DNA from 2 places in the Bifidobacterium sp. ESL0775 genome. Region 2 is predicted to be linked to the other one. Evidence: riboswitches for the same ligand, from Rfam matches in the RefSeq annotation. Region 2 holds a riboswitch; the other holds the start of a gene.
What was found. Region 2 has a riboswitch for thiamine pyrophosphate ahead of OZX73_RS02345 (hydroxyethylthiazole kinase). Riboswitches for the same ligand answer to the same signal wherever they lie in the genome.
Positions count from the first base shown of each region.

Region 1 (7,243 bases), 410 kb from region 2:
TCATCATCGTGATGCCGAGAATCATCACCATTGCCATCGGTAAGTGGAGCGGTTTCCGACACATGCATCGAACGGACGCCTTCGTCATCGCCTTGCGCCTGCAGTTCGATGACGCGGGCGCCAAGAGCCGTGACCAGATCGCGGTCATGGGTCACCACAATGACGCTGACACCATCACCGCGCAGGGAATGGATCAGCGAGACGATCTGCATCCATGTGCGTCGGTCCTGCCCGAAGGTGGGCTCGTCGAGGATGATGACGCGTGGCGCGGCAGCCAGCGAGGCCGCAACGGTCAAGCGCCGCTTCTCGCCGCCGGAAAGCGTATACGGGTTGACCGAGGCATATTGCGAAAGCCTGAATCGGCGCAACAACGCCATGGCCTTCTCCTTGGCCTCATCCTCCAGCGTTCCAGTGCGCAAAAGCCCAAGCATGACCTCTTCGACCACGCTTCCTCGCGCGAACTGGTGCTCGGGGTTCTGGAAGACGTAGGAGATGCGCGCCGCCAGTTCCGTCGATTTCCACTCCATCGGCGCATTGCCGGTTGCCCCTTTCGCCAGTTCCGGTGAGGCTTCAACGCTACCAGCCACAGGCTCCAATAGTCCAGCCAACGTCAATGACAGCGTGGATTTGCCGACACCGTTGCGGCCCACCAACGCGGTGATCTGCTCGGCGGCGAAGGAGACGTTGATATGTTCGGCTATGGCTTTGCCGTTGCGGCCGATGGACAGTCCTTTGGTGGAAAGCAGCGCCTTGCCGTCGCCAAGCGCAGGATCGCTGGCCGGCTCGTCATCGGTATGGATGCGGTGGATCTCGTCTTCTGGACGGCGGTATTTGTCTGGCATCCAGATGCCGAGCGCGGCGAAATCAAGGTCACGGTTCTCGAACACCTCGTCAGGCGTGCCATCCGCCACCACGATGGTCCGGCGGAACCCACTGTGGTCGATCTCGGCATCGTCACCGACCTGCGTGACGCGGGCCTTGACCTGGTCGTCGGATTCGAGACCAAGGACGATGACCCTATCGATAAGGTCAATCCACGGGCCAGCGCGATGCTCGACCAACAACATGGTCGCTTCGGTATTATGTAATACATCAGCAACCGCACCAATGACTTGTTCGACGCCTTCCGGATCGAGGTTCGCCGTCGGCTCGTCCAGAAGCAACGCCCCCGGCTGCATGGCCAACGCCCCGGCCAACGCGAGCCGTTGCATCTGCCCGCCACTCAAGTGCATGGTGGAACGGTGCAACTGCAAGCCTTCAAGCCCTACAGCGGCAAGGCTTTGCCTGACCCGCTGCCAAATCTCGGAACGTGGCACGCCCATGTTCTCCGGGCCAAAGGCGACATTGTCACCAAGACGCTCGAAAATCGCCTGCGCGTCGGGGTCCTGCAAAACGAGTCCGACCCGGCCATGGGCGCAGGCGGCCGGAACGTCGCCATCGATGAAGACACCGCCTTCGGTCACCCCGCCTTCCGAATCCTCGACGGCGACGACCTGGCCGGTTTCGCCTTGTCCGCCTTCGTTCGTGGCTTCCACCACATCCCCGCCAAGCAGGCCGGAAGCGCCTTCCAGTATCGTCGACTTGCCGATGCCTGAGGCCCCAAGCAAAAGCACACGCTCGCCTGGCTTGATGTCAAGATTGAGGCCGCGCACGGCGAAATGCCGGCGTGAGGCGTGACGATAGCCCCAGTTCTCGAAACGGATCGAAGCGGGCGGCACCTTGGGAGAAGCCGTACTGGCAGCAGGTTCCCCATCCTGCGGAACCGTCGAGGCAATAGCCGCGTTGGCATGCGAAACGGACTGTACCGTCATGCCATCTTCTCGGCTATCGGATGTCTTCGATTGCTCGCCTTGCATACGTTCTCCCATCGATACCTAAAATCCTAATGAATACGCTCACTTGGATGAGGCACGGACCTGACGGCCCGAGGCGAACTTGTCGATCGCGCCGGTCTTGGCGATGGCGATGTAGAGGTACCACATCAGCACGCCTGCCACCAACGCCCCGGAAATCACCGTGGCGACGAGGTTCCAGATGCCGTAGACGCCGGTGATCTTGAATCCCTGCAGATTTGTGAAGAAGGTGTAGGCCCAGCAGCTGATGGCGGAAATCGTCCCGGAAAGCGTGACCGTGACGAGGTTCCAGACCTTGTACATCACCACAAGGAAGACGATCTCAGCGAAGATCCCCTGCACCAACGCGATGAGAAACGTCTGCATGCCGCCCCAGGTGTTGCCCCAGAGCGCTTCGAGCACTCCCGCGACGACTTCGGCGTATATTGCGGCTCCCGGCTTGCGCACGATGACCGCGGCGAGGGGGCCGGCGAAGAGCCAGAAGCCGTTCATCAGGCCTCCGAGCCCGGGAACGAGTGCGTCAAGAGGCGAGGCGACCGGGCCATAGAGCAACGCCGCGGCCCAATAGATCAACGCGCTGGCGACGCCGATGACCGAGGCGACGGCGATATCGACCACGCGCCATTTGAGGTTCGGTTTCGAGATGACGGTCGTTTGATTCGATGATGACATGATTTGTGCCTTTCCACTGTGCGCACCGCCTATCGGCGCGCATATAAGGCACGGGAAAAGAGAGACGTCCGTGCGCCGGCATTGTCCGGACTCACGTTCATTCGGTCGAGGAAATCCTCATCTCAGCCATCTGCCAGCTTGCGCAGGCAGACAGCCCCCGTGTCAATTCGTCATCCTAGAGCAATCCCCTGTCAAACATCTTGAGACGTGAGTCGTGTGGGGTTGGGGCATACAATGCTCGACACGCTCCGGGCCGCTCTGGCCAAGTCTTTACGGTCGAGCATCGCATGCCCCAACCCCACACTAATGCGTAGCGGAAGAATCTGACTGACAGGTACTTGCGGGAGGCGGCTCACCAGCGAATAGCTGCCGCAGAAGTAAGAAATCTATTGACAGCGGTCTCGCAATTGCGCCCACCTATAGCAAAAGACCTAGAGCATGCGGCAGCTATTCGCTTTCAGTGACATCGACCTTGGTCTTTATCATTTTTACGGTTACAGCTAGTAGGGAACCTCATACATTAGTGGCGGAGCGGGATATGCGATGTTCGGGCGTAAGACACGGCCGAGCGGCCAAGGAGCGTCCCGAACATTGTATATCCCGCTCCGCCACGACTAACCGTTGGGACGAGCGAGTATGTTGCTTACTTCGCCAGTTTGTCTAGGATCAGGGCCTCGGTGATCACGTTGTTTTTGAGGCTCGTGAGGTCGACGGACTCGTTGGGGCTGTGGGCGTTGCCCTTGGGGTCTTCGGGGCCGGTGACCAGGACCTGGGCCTTCGGGAAGATGCGCTGCAGTTCGGGGATGAACGGGATCGAGCCGCCTTCGCCCTTGTTGATCGGATTAACGCCGAACGCCTCACGCATCGACTCGAGCGCGTCCTGCGTGGCCTCGGCATTGGGATCCATGCTCCAGCCCATGCCGCCATCGAGCGTCGAGACCGTGACTTCGGCGCCGAACGGCACGTGCGAGGTGAGGAAGTCGGTGACGGCCTTGGCCGCTTCTTCGTGACGCTGGCCAGGGGCGGTGCGGATGGAGAGGCGGAAGCGGGTCTCGTTGGCGATGACATTGAACGAGCCTTCGACCGGATGCGCGTCGAAGCCGATGACAGAGATGCTCGGCTTGGTCCACAGGCGCGAGGCCAATGAGCCGGTGCCGGCGAAACGATAGGAGTCGACCACACCGGAATCGGCCCGCACACTGGCCTCGTCGAGGTCGCGCTGGAGCCCGCCGACCGGGTCTCCACCTTCCAGTCCCGGAATATCCAAAGCACCATCTTTGTCATACATCGAGGCAATCAACATGGACGAGAGCGTGTTGGTGTCGAGGATCGGGCCGCCGAATTGGCCGGAATGCACCGGATGCTCCAAGGCCTTGACGGTGACATCCAGATCGGTGTTGCCACGCAGGCTCGTGGTGAGGCTGGGGATCTCGGCGCTCCAGTTGCCGGAATCGGCCACGATGATCACGTCGGAGTCGAATTCGTCCTGATGCGCCTCGATGAAGGGGATGAAGCTCGGCGAGCCCATCTCCTCCTCGCCTTCGATGAAGACCTTGATATTGACCTTGAGGTCGTCGCCGAGCGCATGCAGCGCGCCGGAATGGATGGCGATGCCGCCGCCGTCATCGGTCGCGCCGCGTCCGTAAAGACGGCCATCGACCTCGGTGGCCACAAACGGGTCGGTGTCCCATGCGGAGGCGTCCGGCACCGGCTGGACGTCATGGTGCGCATACAGCAAGACGGTCGGCGCGTTGGGATCGACGATCTTCGAGCCGACAACCTCAAAGGCGCCCGGAGTGCCGTCGGGGTTCTTGGACTGGACCACTTTGGCATCCACGCCGCGTGCGCGCAGTTCATCGGCCACGAATTGCGCCGAACGACGCATGTGCTCGCCGGTGATGCCTTCGGCCGAGATGGATTTCAGTGCCACCTTTTTGCTCAGCAAATCGACGATCCGCCCGAAATCGCCGTCCACACGCGAACGTACCTCTTCAACAGCCAACGCAGCCATGTCATGCTCCTTTTCTTGAGATTCAGTCATATCCACTTCGATAATCACACAGCCCCACGAAAAACGCCAGAAACCGGTGAAAAACGAGCCATACCAAGACGATTCGCGACCCGAGCGAGTCGAGGCTTTCCCGTAGTCTCAAAACCATGACATGGAATCCTTTCAACAAGGACAAGAGCAAGGAATCGGCGCAACAGTCCGACGAACAACCGGAGCAGGAGGGCAAGGGCCATCCCACCCCGAAGCGCAAGGTCGCCCAGGAGCGCAACCTCCATCCCCTCGTCCCCAGGGACCGCAAGGCGGACAGGAAAGCCGCCAAGGAGCGCATCAAGGAGAAAGAGGACGAGCAGTACGAGGCGATGCGCACCGGCGACGTGGCCCACATGCCGCGTTCCGAGCGCGACCCCGTCCATATCTATGTCCGCAATTACGTGGATGCCCGCTTCAACATCGCCGAGTACTTCATCCCGGTGCTGTTCGCAGTCATGATCTTCACGCTGGTCGTCTACATGATCTGGCCGTGGCTTTACACACCGCTCATGCTGTTGATGTACGTCTACATCATCGCCGCGCTCATCGATATCGTCATCATGTGGCGCAAGCTCAAGAAGAAGCTCATCGAGAAATTCGGCGAAAAGGCCGTGGGCAAGGGTACGCACATGGGTTCCTACGCCTGGGGCCGCGCGCTGCAGCTGCGTCGCTGGCGCATCCCCGTGCCGACCTCGAAAAAGCGCGGCAACTGGCCGAAGTAAGCCGGATTTCTTATTTGTTTTGATAACCCGTGGGCGTGCATGGCATGTCCGCGGGTTTTCTTCATTTCTCTGGTATCCACAGAATCGCCCATACTATTTTGCAACGCTTTATGATGGTCGTTAGACCATTTCGGAGGTAGACATGCAGAGCACTCATTTCGACATCGTCATCATCGGCGGCGGGCCTGGCGGCTACGCCACAGCGCTGCGGGCCGCGCAACTCGGGCTTTCGGTGGCCTTAATCAACCGCGAGGAGCGGCTCGGAGGCACCTGCCTCAACCGCGGCTGCATACCCTCCAAAGCGCTGATCATCGCCACACGCGCAATGCGTACCGTCGGCGACGCCGAACGCATGGGTGTCAACGCAAGCATCAATGGCATCGATTTCCCGAAACTGACAGCTTTCAAGGACCATGCCGTCACCTCGATGACCGACGGACTGGCCTCCTTGCTCGCCATGCGAAAAGTGACGGTGATTCACGGAGAGGCCTCCGTTACCGCAAAACATCACGTTTCAGTAAAACTCTCTGAAACTGATATGAAAAGCGCCCCAGCTGACTTTCAAGGACGAAATCAAGAGCAAGACGACAACGCCAACCCCAATCAAGGACGTGTTGGCGGCACGCAAAGCTCCACCATCGAGCTGAACGCCGACAACATCGTGGTGGCCACCGGCTCACGCCCACGCCCGCTGCCTGGGCATCCTTTCGCCGGAGCGTTGATCGATTCCACGCAGGCGCTGGCGCTTACCCGTTTCCCGAAATCCGCCATCATCATCGGGGCGGGTGCCGTGGCCGTCGAGTTCGCCTCGATGTGGAACGCGGCGGGCGTGGACGTCACCATGCTCATCCGCCACGAACGCGTGCTTTCGCACGCTCACCGCCGCACATCGATGGCTTTGACTCGGGCGCTGGCCAAAGATGGCGTGCATATCGTCGCCCACAGCAGTGTCGCCGATATCGAAAACGGCGAGTCTGGCGCGGCGAGCGTGAGCTATCGCACCGACAAGGATGAGACGATAAGGAACACGAAAGCGGATGTGGTGCTGGCCGCCATCGGTCGTGATCCCAACACCGATGCCGGCTGGTTCGCCGACGCCGGCATCGCGTTGGACGAGAACGGCCTGGTGAAAACCGACGCATACGGCCGCACCAACCAGCCGGCAATCTGGGCGTTGGGCGACATCACCCCGGGCCCGGCACTGGCCTACCGCGCCTTCGAGCAGGGCATCGTCATCGCGGAATCCATCGCCGGGCTCGACCCGAAACCGGTGGAGAACAACACGGTTCCCGAAGTGGTCTTCTCCACCCCGGAATTCGCCAGCGTTGGGCTGACGGTCGAGCAGGCCAAGGCGGACCCGGACATCGACGAGGCAAAAGAAACCGCCTATCCGATGATGAGCAACGCACGGGTGCTGATGAGCGGTGAAGCCGCCTCGATGTCGGTGGTGACCGGCGCCTACGCCGACAAACCGGATACGCCGGTGGTCCTGGGCGTCCACATGCTCGCCCCGGACGCCGGCGATCTGATCGCCGAAGCGGAAGAACTGGTCGGCAACCGCGTCCCCCTGGCCGACGCGGCGCGCCTGATCCACCCGCACCCCACTTTCAGCGAGGCGTTCGGCGAGGCGCTGCTCAAGGCCGACGGGCGTCCGCTGCATACCAGATAGGCGCGCAAGGCGAAAACCCGCATCGTCGGACTTCCGCCACCACTGATACCATAATCAACTAGTGCGTCCGTTTTTTCAATAGCAAGTGAGGGAGTAGATGGCAGAAGCGAAAAAGGCCAAGAAAGACAAGAAAAAAGGCCCGAAAGTCATCAATCAGATCCGCGAGATCTACAAATACACCCATCAGGAAGACAAGGCCCTCCCCTGGCTCTTGCTCGTCGCTTTCCTGCTTCCGGTGGTCGTCGGCGTCGTCGCCGGCCTGCTCATGCATTGGCGCTGGCTGACC
Region 1 covers NZ_CP113917.1:1,111,459-1,118,701, reverse strand. The annotation lists gene OZX73_RS03940 (ATP-binding cassette domain-containing protein) at 1-1,811, opposite strand, end outside; gene OZX73_RS03935 (ECF transporter S component) at 1,896-2,525, opposite strand; TPP riboswitch at 2,575-2,696, opposite strand; gene OZX73_RS03930 (dipeptidase) at 3,169-4,536, opposite strand; gene OZX73_RS03925 (DUF3043 domain-containing protein) at 4,683-5,288, shown strand; gene OZX73_RS03920 (FAD-dependent oxidoreductase) at 5,431-6,957, shown strand; gene OZX73_RS03915 (DUF4191 family protein) at 7,055-7,243, shown strand, end outside.
Region 1: linked by a shared signal. The riboswitch ahead of OZX73_RS03935 (ECF transporter S component) and the one ahead of OZX73_RS02345 (hydroxyethylthiazole kinase) in region 2 are both predicted to bind thiamine pyrophosphate.

Region 2 (7,243 bases):
AAATCAGCGAGGTTGCCGTTGTAGGTGCCGGTGGAGACGTACTGGTTGTAGATCGAGACCAGCACGTTTTCGGGGGCCGTGGCGAGGTACTTTTCGAAGGCCTGCGCCACCTGCTGCTCGCCCATGCCGGAGACCGCCTCCTGCGGGTTGCTGGCGACGGCCGCATTGCCGGCTGCGGCCGCGGCGGAGTTGCGTTGTTTGGTGACCTCAGCGGACTGGTTGGAACTCGCCGCGCCCATGCCGCCGGGGGCCTGGGTCATCAGGCTTTTAGCCATGTTCGCCTGGTCGGAGACCGGAAGCGAGGCCACGTAGGCCTTGGCGTTGGCGGCTTTCGTCGCATCGTCGGAGGGCGCGAAGGTCATGCCGTTGAGGATGTTGTGGCTTGGGTCGGCCTTCTGCGCGTTGACGATTTCGCTGGATTTCGCGTAATCAATCAGCGAGTCGGTGAGCATGCGCGTATAGCCAATGCCCGGTGCCAGCGGCGTGGTCTTGGCGTTGGCGTCGGCACGGATGACGCCGACAACCTTGAGCTTCACCGCGGCCTGTGAATCCATGAGCTTGCCGACCTGATCGGCGTCGTTGCCCACGTACTTGAAGTGGCCATCCGCGCCTTTCACATATTGGTCGGCGGCGGGAAGCAACGTCAACGACTGGTTCATCGCTTTGGAGTAGTCGATACGCGAGGTGTCCGTCTTGACCTTCTCGCCGCTATTGAGCCGGTTCATCATATCGTTGTAATCCGCGCTGGGAAGCAAGCCGAGCTCATAGACCTGTGTCAACGGAATCTCATTGTTCTTATCGAGAACGAGCACCACCTGATCGCTTGATTTTGGCCAATGGCCCTTGACCATCTGGTAGTTGTCGGTGATCACCGAGCTGATGGGCTGTTTGTCGGCGTGCTCACCGGGCATGATCTCAGCGAACGCGGACGGGGCCTTGTTGTTGTCGGCCTTGCCGGTGAGCTTGGAGATCTGCAGGGATTGCAGGCTGCCGAAATCGTTGGAGGATGAATTGAGCCCGGCGAACGTGCTGGCCGCGGACTGCGAGTTGACGGAGCTTCCGCCGACCTTCACGCCATCCACGTCCACGAGTGTGTCCTTGGAATCGTGGGTGAACACGGAAAACTTCGGCGAATAGGAATATTGGATGCCGACGTCACCTACATATTTGCGCACATCGTTGCCGGGCTTGTCGAGATATTCCTTGAACGGGCTCAGGTTGTTGCTGGTGATGCCGCTGGTCACCGACGCGGCGCCCTTGACGCTGGAATCGTCGGGGTAGATGCCGTTGCGCGGCTTGGCCTTCTCCTTGGAATCGGCCGCGGCCTGGGCGGTGTCCATGATCTTGTTCATATCGAAGGTCTGTTCGTTGATCTCAATGGGGTACGAGGTCAGCGTCTCCTTCTGGATGTCCGCGATATAGCGGTTCACACCGGTCGAAACCGAAAGAATCAGCGCGATGCCGATGATGCCTATCGAACCGGCAAACGAAGTCAGAATCGTACGCGCTTTCTTGCTTTTGAGGTTGTTGAAGCTCAGCGCGACCGCAGTGCCGAACGACATCGAGGCCTTGCCCATCGTGCGGTGCACGGCAGGCGCTTCATCGGCCATTTCCTCGGGTTCGACAGGTCGGGAATCGCCGCGGATCACGCCGTCCTTGAGCTCGACGATACGGTTGGCGTATTGGTGGGCGAGGTCGGGGTTGTGGGTGACCATGACGACCAGGCGATCCTGCGCCACTTCCTTGAGCAGGTCCATGATCTGCACGGAAGTCTCGGAATCCAGCGCACCCGTGGGCTCGTCGGCCAAGACGATGCTCGGGTCGTTGACCAGTGCTCGAGCGATGGCCACACGTTGCATCTGGCCGCCGGAAAGCTGGTTCGGCTTCTTGTTGATGTGATCGCCGAGGCCGACCTTTTTCAGCGCTTCCTTGGCACGCCTGCGGCGGTTGACGCGAGAGACGCCGGAGATGGTGAGCGCCAACTCGACGTTAGAGAGGATGGTCTGGTGGGGAATCAGGTTATAGCTCTGGAAGACGAAGCCGACCGTGTGGTTGCGATAGGAATCCCAGTCGCGGTCCTTGTATTTCTTGGTCGATGTGCCGTTGATTACGAGGTCGCCGGAATCGTAGCGGTCAAGCCCGCCGATAATGTTCAGAAGCGTGGTCTTGCCGGAACCGGACGGCCCCAGAATCGCGACGAACTCATTGTCACGCAGGGTGAGGTTCACATGGTCCAGCGCCTGCTGGACGAAATCGCCCGTCTTGTACTGCTTGCTGATGTCTTTGATCTGTAGCACGAATTCCCTGCCTGCCTAGTTGTGCGTTTGTCGCCACGTCGAAACTTCGTCCTGCCACTCTATCCCAACGCACGGCCTTGCCACCCACGCCAAACGCCTTCGGCGAACTTCGACAGCCGTCACGAAAGCCAAATAGAACAGGGGTGCTCAGTGAAAATATTTTGCGTGATTTATTGAACAATGCTATATCATTGGCGCACAGTACCAAGCATTTTCACTACTTATTCCGCTTCTTTTTGATAAAATGCCCGTATCTATAAGCGTTTAAAGTAACTGCTGACTTCCAAAGCCGTTCTTCGGTAGAGTGGCAACCACAACGTATGCGTGACTTCAGTTTGCACGGAATCATTGTATTACATCAGTTAGCTTTCTAGAAAAGAGCACATCATGACGAACATCACCGTTTTCGGATCAGGACACATCGGGGCGGCAGTCGCCGGTATCGGCGTCGCGGCGGGAGCCGACGTACAGGTCATCGACCGCGACAAGGCCAAGGCCGCGGCCATCCCGGGCGTCACCGCGTCTGAATGGAGCGAAGAGATTACCGGCGACATCGTCATCTTGGCGCTGCCCTACCCAGCCGAAGCAAGCGTGGTTGCAGAATACGGCAAGCAACTTGCTGGCAAGGTGGTCGTTGACCCGAGCAATCCTGTCGATTTCAGCACGATGGACCTCGCCCTGCCACAAGGCGTACATTCTGCCGCTGAGGAACTGGCCACGAAACTGCCCGATTCCAAAGTCGTCAAAGCGTTCAATACCGATTTCGCCGCAACGCTTGCCAGCGGAACGAACGACGGGGCGCCGACCACGGTGATGGCCGCCTCCGACAGCGATGACGCGAAGAAGGCGCTGCAGGCCGTCGTGGAAGGCGCTAATTTGTGCTTTGTGGACGCCGGGCCGTTGAAGCGCGCTTCCTACATGGAGGGCTTCGGCGCGCTGCAGATGGTGCTGGCCATGAACGGCGGCACGCAATGGACCAGCGGTTTCAAGGTCGTCAAGTAAGTCAGCCGTCATTTACATACATTCGTTAACTATCAAGGGAAACAAATCATGAGCAAGAAAATCGCAGTGGTCGCAGCCAACGGCAGGGCCGGACGCCTGATCGTCGAAGAGGCCGTCGGGCGCGGCATGGATGTCACCGCTGTCGTGCGTGGCGAGAACAAGGCAAAGGCGCAGCACGCCATCGTCAAGGATCTCTATGATCTGACCGCTGACGACCTCACCGGTTTTGACGCCGTCGTCGACGCTTTCGGCATTTTCGACCCCGCCAAGCTCGACGAGCACAGCACCTCCTTGAAGCACCTCGCCGATGCGCTTTCGGGCAGCGACACACGGCTTCTGGTGGTCGGCGGCGCGGGAAGCCTTTACACCGACAAGGCCCATACCAAGCAGCTTTCCGATTCGATCCCCGACAATATCAAGGGCGTGCCGCTGGCGATGGGCAAAGCGCTCGACGCATTGCGCAAGCGTGACGACGTGCACTGGACCTACGTGAGCCCCGCCGGCGATTTCCAGGCCGACGGCCCGCGCACCGGCAAGTACGTCCTGTCCGGCGAGGAATACACCACCGACAAGGACGGCAAAAGCGCCATCAGCTATGCCGACTACGCGATGGCCATGGTCGACGAAATCGCCGCCGACAAGCCACACGACCGCGAGCGCATTTCCGTGCGTTGGTAGCTTATGACGTGCCGAATTCCCTGACTTGACACGCAATATTCAAGACCCGCAATCTACGGATATCATCCGATAGATTGCGGGTTTCTGTTTTTACAAATCCGCCTTGTCCAATGAAGCGCATAGCGTCGTGGATTGTAAGTGCAGGGGAACCTGCGAGACCGTTTCGGCGGGCGCGCAAGTTGAGACGAGCACAACGCTCGACCCTTGGAACCTGTTGGTTAATACCATCGTAGGGAGACGCGAATATGGTCAATGACGCATACTCATCAGCAAACAACAATCTCAGCAGTCTGAACGATCTGGCTTCGGACAATCCGCTGCGCAAGCGCATCCGCGAGGCCGCGCAGACCGTGCGGGACACCACGCCTCTGGCGCAGTCCTTCACCAATTTCGTGACCATCAACCTCGTGGCCAACGCGCAGCTCGCGGCGGGCGGAGCGGCGGCGATGAGCTTCCTGCCTGACGACATCGCCGACGGCGAGGTGGCCAGCGGCGCAAGCTACATCAACGTCGGCACGCTGCTGCCGTTCTATGAGGACGCGCTTGAGGAAATCGCCAGGCATTTCCATGCCGACCACCACCGTTGGGTGCTTGACCCGGTGGCAGCGGGGCTGGGCACGACTCGCACAGACATCCTGAAATCGTTCAAGGTCGCGCCGCCCACCATCATCCGCGGCAACGCTTCCGAAATCATCAAACTACGCGAGATGTGGGAACTGCCGGCGGACGAGGACGGAAGCAGCGACAAGCATGGTAAATCCAAGAAATCCAGCGGACCGGTGGGCGTGGAATCGGCCGATGACGTCGAAGCCGCCGAAGAATCCGCACGCGTTTTGGCGAAGTTCATCGCCAAGGGCGATGCACAGGGTCAAAGCGCGGTGGCCGTTTCCGGGGAAACCGACCTCGTCACCGACGGCGAACACACGTATCGTCTGCCCGGCGGCAGCGCGATGATGACCAAGATCACCGGTGCAGGCTGCTCGCTTGGCGGCGTGGTCGCGACGTATCTGGCCGTCGCCGACCCGCTGACCGCAGCCGTCGCCGCGAGCGCGCTCTACAACCGCGCCAGCGAAGCCGGCGAGGCCAATTCGCACGGCCCGGGTTCCTTCCAGGTCGCGTTCCTCGACGGTCTCTGGTCGACCACACCCGAGCAAATCGCCGCCTCGCCGATTCTGGCCTAAAGCAAACTGCCTCTACCCCAATCGGAATCCGACATTTTGGTTGGGTTAGAGGCACAATAACTGCGTTTCTGCCTCTAACGCAACAGCAAACGCTGGTTCCTGTTGGGTTAGAGGCAGGATATTGATTCCTTGCCTCTAACCCAACGGCAAAGAATCGGTCAGCGAAAATCGACGGGAAAAATCCGCATAACGTCACCTACGCAATTATTACCACTGAAATGAATCGAGTCAATAATGACCAATACTGATAACATACCATTCGCATCCATGCGCAACCGCTTCGATCTGAGCTCCTATCTGGTGCTCGGGCCTGCAGACACCAAATCGCGACCCGTGCCCGACATCGTGCGACAGGCGCTGGCCGGGGGCATCACCTTCGTCCAGATTCGCGTCAAACCAGGCGACGCCAGGGACATCACCGAAATCGCGCGACAGACCGCTGAGGTCATAGCACAGGCCGGTGCCTCCGAGACCGTGCCGCTGGTCATCGACGACCGCGCGGACGTGGCTTGGCAGTGCCGCGATATGGGCATCAAAATCGACGGCGTGCATATCGGACAGGACGACATGAATCCAGTCGAGGCGCGCAAGCTGCTTGGGCGGGATGCCATCATCGGGCTGAGCTGCAAAGTGCTTGACGAAGTGAAAGCCACCAACGCACTGCCCGTCGGAACCATCGACTACATCGGCGCAGGCCCGCTGCACCCCAGCACCACCAAGCCCGACTGCATCGTCATCGGTGCCGATCACAAGCGCCATACGCAGGACACCGAGTCCATCAACGCCCTGTGCACGCAATCCCACTACCCTATCGTCGTGGGTGGCGGTGTAAAGCTCGAAGACCTGCCCGACCTGGCACAAACCAAGGCCGCCGGCTGGTTCGTGGTCTCGGCCATCGCCGGAGCCGACGACCCGCAGGTCACCACCAAGGCCATGGTGGACTCATGGAACGCCGCACGCGCGAAGCGTAGGTGAACCCAATGTCGCAAAATCCATCCGTCGATGATTCGTCGGATACGGCAACCGCAACCGTCCGCCGGCACCGGCTGCCGGCAGTGCTGTCCATCGCAGGCAGTGATTCGTCGGGCGGTGCCGGCATTCAGGCCGACCTCAAGACGTTCATGGCCTGCGGAGTGTACGGCATGAGCGCCATCACCTCGCTGACCGCGCAGAACACCACCGGCGTACGAGCTTCCGCGGCTACCTCGCCGGACATGCTGGCCGCGCAGATCGATGCCGTATTCGAGGATATCCGACCGGATGCCGTAAAGATAGGCATGGTGCCGAACGCCGAACTCATCAAAGTCATCGCGGATCGGATCAAGTATTACAATTCAGCCAACGTCGTGGTTGATCCGGTGATGATCGCTTCCAGCGGCGACCGACTGAGCGACAGAAGCTCAGTTGACGCGCTGCGTACGAAACTGCTTCCGCTCGTTACGTTGGTAACGCCGAATATTCCGGAAGCCGAGGTATTGGCAAACTTCGATACGATTGGCAGCGACCGGAATAACGCCGATTCTCAAGTCATATCCGAAACCACGAAAGTTGACATCACCGGCAAGACCGTATCCGGAACAATCAACGACGAGGCAAGTATCATCGAAACCGCACAGCGTATCGCACAACGTTGCGGGGGTTGTGCGGTGCTTGTGAAAGGCGGGCACGGGCACGACGGTGCCAACGACCTGTTATTAGACAATGGGCAAATCACCTGGTTCCGGCACGAACGCATCGCCAATCCCGATACACACGGCACCGGCTGCACGCTTTCCAGTGCCATCGCCGCAGAGCTCGCCAAAGGCGAATCGTTGGCGCAAGCCGTACAGAGCGGCAAAGACTATCTCACCGGTTGCATCGCCGCAGGTCTCGACCTCGGAGCAGGCTCGGGGCCGATGGACCATGCCTGGCAATGGCGTAACGGCATAAATGAGACAGAGAAAGTTTGACGATGAACGACACCACTCATTCCGCTGATTTCAACAAGATTCCGAACTATTCGGATACAAACGATATAGAAAATACGACAACAACGTCAAACAACGATTCGGCAACAACAGCGGATAAAAACACCACGGAGACGCT
Region 2 covers NZ_CP113917.1:699,622-706,864, reverse strand. The annotation lists gene OZX73_RS02360 (ABC transporter ATP-binding protein/permease) at 1-2,297, opposite strand, end outside; gene OZX73_RS02355 (NAD(P)-binding domain-containing protein) at 2,685-3,299, shown strand; gene OZX73_RS02350 (NAD(P)H-binding protein) at 3,348-3,977, shown strand; TPP riboswitch at 4,110-4,231, shown strand; gene OZX73_RS02345 (hydroxyethylthiazole kinase) at 4,223-5,158, shown strand; gene OZX73_RS02340 (thiamine phosphate synthase) at 5,393-6,133, shown strand; gene thiD (bifunctional hydroxymethylpyrimidine kinase/phosphomethylpyrimidine kinase) at 6,139-7,107, shown strand; gene OZX73_RS02330 (bifunctional hydroxymethylpyrimidine kinase/phosphomethylpyrimidine kinase) at 7,110-7,243, shown strand, end outside.